DNA from 2 places in the Paucibacter sp. KCTC 42545 genome. Region 1 is predicted to be linked to the other one. Evidence: riboswitches for the same ligand, from Rfam matches in the RefSeq annotation. Region 1 holds a riboswitch; the other holds the start of a gene.
What was found. A riboswitch is a leader RNA that binds a small molecule or an ion and turns the genes downstream of it on or off. The one in region 1 is predicted to bind S-adenosylhomocysteine.

Region 1 (3,408 bases):
CCCAGCATATTGTTGAGCTCGCGAAAGTTCAGATCCCCGCCAATGCCCTCGTAGCTGAAGCCCTGGATCAGGCCTTGCCGCAAGGCGCGCTCCTCCGTCTGCAGCATCATGTAGCCGCGGCACCAGGTGCTTTCAATTGCGATCAAGGTGGACACTTCGCCGTGAATGATGCGGTCGTGCACCACATAGGGCGACTCGGCCTCCACGCGGGCAAAGGGGAACATCGCGCCCAAAGCCTGGCAGGTCAGCTTGACCACGCCCTGCACCAGCCGGGTGGGGTAGCGCAGGCTGAAGATATTGTGTTCAACGGCGGCCTGCAGTTGCGCCAGATCGCCGGTGGCCCAGCTATGGCGGATGCGGTTTTGATCCTCGGGCGTTAAGGGGCGGTCGCTGCAGCGGCGCAGAAAAATCGGCAACTCAGGCCGCAGCTTGTGAATGGCGCGCGCCAGTTGCATGGCGTCGCTGCCCTCTTCACAAGGCAGATCTTCGGCCAGCAGCACGCCGCCCAGATCCTTGTGTTGCGCCAGCGTTGCCAGGGCATCCACAGCCGAACGCGGCAAGGCCAGCAGGCCCACCGACAGGCAGAACTCGCTCAAGGCTTGGTACTGGGCCGAGTCGTGCTCCAGCAACAAGACCTTGGCCTCAAGTTGGGTGGTTTCAGTCATGCGCCACATCCCCCGGGCCCGACGGAGCCTCGTACACGTGCCAGAGCTATCGGCAGCCGCGCTTCAATCTGTAGGTTAATCGCGCTTCGCCTGCAACACCGCCTGGGCCAACTCGGCAAAACCATCGCCACGCTCGGCTTCGGTGACAAAGTCGGGCAGGCTTTGCAGCTGCGGCACAAAGCGGGCGATATTGGCCACACCCACGCTGTGGGGCATATGGGCGAACATGATCTGGTCGTTGCTGGAGTCACCCACATACAACCAGTCCTCGGCCACAAAGGGTCGGCCCGTCAGTTCGGGCACGGCCCACTGGGCGGCGGTCCACTTGTTGTGCGCGCCTATCCAGCCGTTGATGTGGATGGAGCTGACCGTGGCCTGCAAGCCATGCTCCCGCATCACCGCGCAGACGGCCTCGATCTGCGCCGGCGCCAGATGCGCATGCTCGCTGTGATCGACCGCGATATCGGTCAAGCGGCCGGCGCTGTCGCTTGCCAGTTGGCAGCCCGGCACGCGCAGCAGCAGGTCGGCCGCGCAGCACTGCAGGCGCTCAAAATTGCTGGCCCGCGTCGCAGCATCCTGGGTGAAGTCGCGCTGCAAACCGCCATCAGCCCTGCGCCGGAGCATCACGGCGCCGTTTTCGGCCACGATGGCTTTCACCGGCCAAGCCAGCGCGAAGGGCTCGCTCCAGCCCGCCGGGCGACCGGTGATGGCAATGACGGGCACGCCAGCGGCATGTAGATCAAACAAGGCCTGCAGGGCCGCGGGGGCGATGGCGCCATCGGCCGTCAAGGTGTCGTCGATATCGGTGAGCAGGCCCACAAGCGGGCGCAAACGGGCGGGAGGGCAAGAAGAAAGTGCATGCATGATGGGTCGAGATTGTCTTCATTTCGGGCACTGTTCCTGCGACCAACCGCGGCAATGCGACTAGAATCACCGCATTCCGAGGAGCGTTGCAACCGCATGCCAAACATGCGGCCAGGCTCGGGATCGAATCTTGCACCGCCGTTTCCACCCGAAACAGCTGCTGTGCCGATTCATTGCAACCGCGCTCACCCGCTGCTGTTTTTTTGTGGGTGATCGTGCGTCCAAGGCGGAGCTGCTTGTGCAAATTGACGAGCAAGCCAAATGCCAGCGGCTCACACCTCCCCTGCATCAAGCGACAGCGGCTTCAAACCCTGAAGGAGCTCGCTCGCCATGACTGCCACCAACACCACACTGTCCCCCGACCAATTCCTCGTTGCCGACCTCTCGCTTGCCGCCTGGGGCCGCAAGGAACTCAATATCGCCGAGTGCGAAATGCCCGCGCTGATGGCCATCCGAAAGGAATACGCCGCCAGCCAGCCGCTCAAGGGCGCACGCATTGCCGGTTCGTTGCACATGACCATTCAGACCGGCGTGCTGGTCGAAACCCTGCAAGCCCTGGGCGCCGAAGTGCGCTGGGCTTCGTGCAATATCTACTCCACGCAAGACCAAGCCGCTGCCGCCCTGGTGGCCGCAGGCACGCCGGTGTTCGCCTACAAGGGTGAAACGCTGGAAGACTACTGGGATTACACCCACCGCATCTTCGACTTCGGCGCCGCCGGCACCCCCGGTGAAGGCCCGAACATGATTCTGGACGACGGCGGCGATGCCACCTTGCTGATGCATCTGGGCCAGAAGGCCGAGAAGGATCTGTCGGTGCTGGCCAACCCCGGCAGCGAAGAAGAGCGCGTGCTGTTCGCCGCCATCAAGGCCAAGGTCGCCGTTGACCCGACTTGGTACACCCGCAAGAGCCGCGAGATCATCGGCGTCACCGAAGAAACGACGACCGGCGTGCATCGCCTGAAGGAAATGTCGGCCAAGGGCAGCCTGCTGTTCCGCGCCATCAACGTCAACGACTCGGTCACCAAGAGCAAGTTCGACAACCTCTACGGCTGCCGCGAGTCCCTGGTGGACGGCATCAAGCGCGCCACCGACGTGATGATCGCCGGCAAGATCGCCGTCATCGCCGGCTACGGCGATGTGGGCAAGGGTTCCGCCCAAGCCATGCGCGCCCTGTCGGCACAAGTGTGGGTCACCGAAATCGACCCCATCTGCGCCCTGCAAGCCGCGATGGAAGGCTACCGCGTTGTCACGATGGAATACGCCGCCGACAAGGCCGACATCTTCGTCACCACCACCGGCAACAAGGGCGTGATCCGTCACGAGCACATGGCCGTGATGAAGCACAACGCCATCGTCTGCAATATCGGTCACTTCGACAACGAGATCGACATCGCTTCGATCGAGAAGTACGAGTGGGAAGAGATCAAGCCGCAAGTCGACCACGTGATCTTCCCGGACGGCAAGCGCATCATCTTGCTGGCCAAGGGCCGCCTGGTGAACCTGGGCTGCGGCACCGGCCACCCCAGCTATGTGATGAGCTCCTCGTTTGCGAACCAGACGATTGCGCAGATCGAGCTGTTCGCCCACAAGGACGCTTACGACATCGGCAAGGTCTATGTGCTGCCCAAGCACCTGGACGAGAAGGTGGCACGCCTGCAGCTGACCACGCTGAATGCGCAGTTGTCGGAGCTGACCGAAGAGCAAGCGGCTTATATTGGTGTGCCCAAGCAAGGCCCTTACAAGCCCGACGCCTACCGTTACTGATCGTCACGGGCTACTGCGCGCCTGCCATACGGCGTTGTGGGTCCCTCCGCAGATCCTCACGTAGCGCTGCTACGTTCCGGTCTGCGGATCCGCCCGCCACGGCCAGAGGCCGTGG
Region 2 (3,408 bases), 370 kb from region 1:
TGATCAGGCCGGACAGGCCGATGATGTCGGCCCCTTCGGCCTTGGCGCGGGCCAGAATGTCCTGGCAGGGCACCATCACGCCCATGTTCACAACCTCGAAGTTATTGCACTGCAAGACCACGGTGACGATGTTTTTGCCGATGTCATGCACATCGCCTTTGACGGTGGCGATGACGATCTTGCCCTTGGGCTTGGCTTCGCCGCCGGCGGCAATCATGGCCAGCTTCTCGGCCTCGATGTAAGGCAGCAAATGCGCCACCGCCTGCTTCATCACCCGGGCGGACTTGACCACCTGGGGCAGGAACATCTTGCCCGCGCCAAACAAATCACCCACCACATTCATGCCGGCCATCAGCGGGCCTTCGATCACATGCAGGGGCCGGCCGCCGCTGGCTTGAATCGCCACCCAGGCTTCCTCGGTGTCGGCGGTGATGAATTCGGTGATGCCGTGCACCAGGGCATGGCTGAGGCGCTGATTCACATCGCCTGCGCGCCAGGCCAGACGGGCGGTGTCGTCAATGGCCATGCCCTTGGCACGCTCGGCCACTTCGATCAGGCGCTCGCCGGAGTCGGCGCGGCGGTTCAGCACCACGTCCTCGACGCGCTCGCGCAGCTCGGCATCCAGATCGTCGTACACGCCCACCATGCCGGCGTTGACGATGCCCATGTCCATGCCCGCTTGAATGGCGTGGTAGAGGAAGACGGTGTGAATCGCCTCGCGCACCGGGTCATTGCCGCGGAAGCTGAAGGAGACGTTCGAGACGCCACCGCTGACCTTGGCGCCAGGCAGGTTCTGCTTGATCCAGCGGGTGGCGTTGATGAAGTCCACCGCGTAGTTGTTGTGCTCTTCGATGCCTGTGGCGATGGCGAAGATGTTGGGGTCGAAGATGATGTCTTCGGGCGGAAAACCGACCTCGTCGACGAGCATGCGGTAGGCGCGCTCGCAGATCTCGATCTTGCGGGCATAGGTGTCGGCCTGGCCTTGTTCATCGAAGGCCATCACCACGGCCGCCGCGCCATAGCGGCGCACCAGCTTGGCTTGGCGTTTGAATTCGGCCTCGCCTTCCTTGAGCGAGATCGAGTTGACGATGCCCTTGCCCTGGATGCATTTGAGGCCGGCCTCAATGACGCTCCATTTGGAGCTGTCGATCATGATGGGCACGCGGGCGATTTCGGGCTCACCGGCGATCAGGTTCAGGAAGCGCACCATGGCGGCCTGGCTGTCCAGCATGGCCTCGTCCATATTGATGTCGATGACCTGGGCGCCGTTCTCCACCTGCTGGCGGGCCACGGCCAGGGCGTCTTCGAATTGGCCGTTGAGGATCAGGCGGGCGAATGCTTTGGAGCCGGTGACGTTGGTGCGCTCGCCCACATTGACGAACAGCGTGCCCGTGCCGATCAGCTGGGCCTCCAGGCCGGAGAGCTTCATCGGGGGTGGGGTGACGGCGGAGTGTGCGGACGACGACATGGCGGACCTCAAGAGACGGTGGGCCGCAAACTCACCGCGGCCCAAAGGATAGGGATTCGGTGAGCGTCGTTGCTGGGCGCCTGCGGCACCCTTGTCCAAGCCTGGCAAACCCTTGACGGTTTGTCGCAACGCTCCTTGAACCAGGGCGCGATTTTACGCACAGGCATGGGCTTGAATCGCGGCCCATTCAAGCCGCCGCGCCAGATGCCGACAAAATAGCGTGCTTGGCCCTGCGTCAAAAATACAAAAAGCCTGCGGACACCCTGCGCAAAACGAAAACAAACGAGCCCACTTTGGATCTGATTCCCTTTCCCCCTGTTGCCCTGCGCTTTGGCCAAGAGCTGCCCTATTCCGTGCGGGATGCCGAGGGCAAGCTGCTGATTGCCAAGGGCCATGTCTTGCTCGACAGCCCGCAGGTGCGCCAAATGATTGTTCGCGGCGTCTGGGTGCAGGCCCACGAAACCAAGGAATATCAAAAAGCCCTGGCCCACAAGATGGACACCTTGATGCACCAGGGCGCCGCGCTGGGCGCCATCATCAAGGCCGAAGCCGAGCTCAAGACCGAGCGCCAGGTGCGCCCCGAACTGGGTCCGCAAGCCGCCTGGGCCGATTTGCGCGTGCATGCCGCCAGCGTCTTGCGCGAACCCCGGGTGGAGGACTTCAAGGCCCGCTTCCAGCACTTGCACAACGAGTCGCTGGAGCGCCTGCTGCGCCAGCCCGATGCCACGCTGATGCTGCTGATCTTCGACGCCAGCATGGACTTCAACCAGTACAGCGCCCGCCACGCCATGCTGTGCCAGGTGCTGGCCGAGCTGTGCGGCCGCCAACTGGGTTTGCCTGACGAGCAACGCCTGGCCCTGACCCAGGCGGCGCTGAGCATGAATATCGGCATCACCGCCTTGCAAGATCGCTTGGCCGCGCAGCAAGACCCGCCCTCGGAGGCGCAGCGCCGCGATTTGATGGGCCATGGCGACCGCAGCGCCGAGTTGCTGCACAGCCTGGGCGTGCGCTCCGAGCTGTGGCTGCAAACCGTGCGCCTGCACCACGAGGCCGGCCCCGGCCCGCTGGCTGAGCGCTCGCCGGCCGAGCATCTGGCCCGCTTGCTGCGCCGCATCGACAGCTTTGCCGCCCGCCTCAGCCCGCGCCGCTCACGCCTGGCGCTGCCCGGCGCCTCGGCCGGCCGCTCGGTTTATCTGGATGAGTTGCGCCAGCCCGATGAGGCTGGCGTGGCCATCGTCAAGACGCTCGGGCTTTATCCGCCCGGCAGCTTGGTGCGCCTCGCCAATGGCGAGGTAGGCATGGTGTTCAAACGCGGCCACAGCGCCACCGAGCCGATGGTGGCGGCCTTGCTGGGCAAGAGTGGCAACCCCTTGAGTGAACCGGTGCCGCGCGACACCCGCCTGGCCACCCAGGCCATCGCCGCCAGCTTGGCGCCGCACGAGATGAAGCTGCTGGTGACGATGGAAAAGCTTTTGCGGCTATAGCCCCGGGCTAGGCCTGGGCCTAGCCAGAAGGGGCGAGCTTAGGCTTCGACCAAGCTGCTGAAGAACTTGTCGCCGCTGACCCGCGGCTTGTAGGCCGAAACCTGAGCCGCAATCGCCGCGATATGCGCGGGCGTGGTGCCACAGCAGCCGCCGGCGATATTGAGGAAGCCGCTGCGGGCGAACTCGCTCATCAGGCGGCCGGTGACATCGGGCGTCTCGTCAAAGCCGGTGTCGCTCATCGGGTTGGGCAGGCCGGCATTCGGGTAGCAGCTGATCGCCACTTCGCCGGCCGCCTTGGACAGCTCCTCGATGTAAGGGCGCATCAGCGTGGCACCCAGGGCGCAATTCAGGCCGATGGCCAGCGGCTTGGCGTGGCGCACCGAATGCCAGAAGGCAGTGACGGTTTGCCCCGAGAGAATGCGGCCCGAGGCATCGGTGACGGTGCCGGAGATGATC

Region 2: another riboswitch for S-adenosylhomocysteine. It lies ahead of metH (methionine synthase); the one in region 1 lies ahead of ahcY (adenosylhomocysteinase).

The regions. Positions count from the first base shown of each region.
Region 1 covers NZ_CP013692.1:86,823-90,230, reverse strand. The annotation lists gene AT984_RS00440 (chemotaxis protein CheX) at 1-665, opposite strand, end outside; gene AT984_RS00435 (HAD-IIB family hydrolase) at 741-1,529, opposite strand; S-adenosyl-L-homocysteine riboswitch at 1,602-1,723, shown strand; gene ahcY (adenosylhomocysteinase) at 1,860-3,293, shown strand.
Region 2 covers NZ_CP013692.1:4,882,576-4,885,983, forward strand. The annotation lists gene metH (methionine synthase) at 1-1,468, opposite strand, end outside; S-adenosyl-L-homocysteine riboswitch at 1,523-1,611, opposite strand; gene AT984_RS20935 (HD-GYP domain-containing protein) at 1,762-2,952, shown strand; gene AT984_RS20940 (homocysteine S-methyltransferase family protein) at 2,991-3,408, opposite strand, start outside.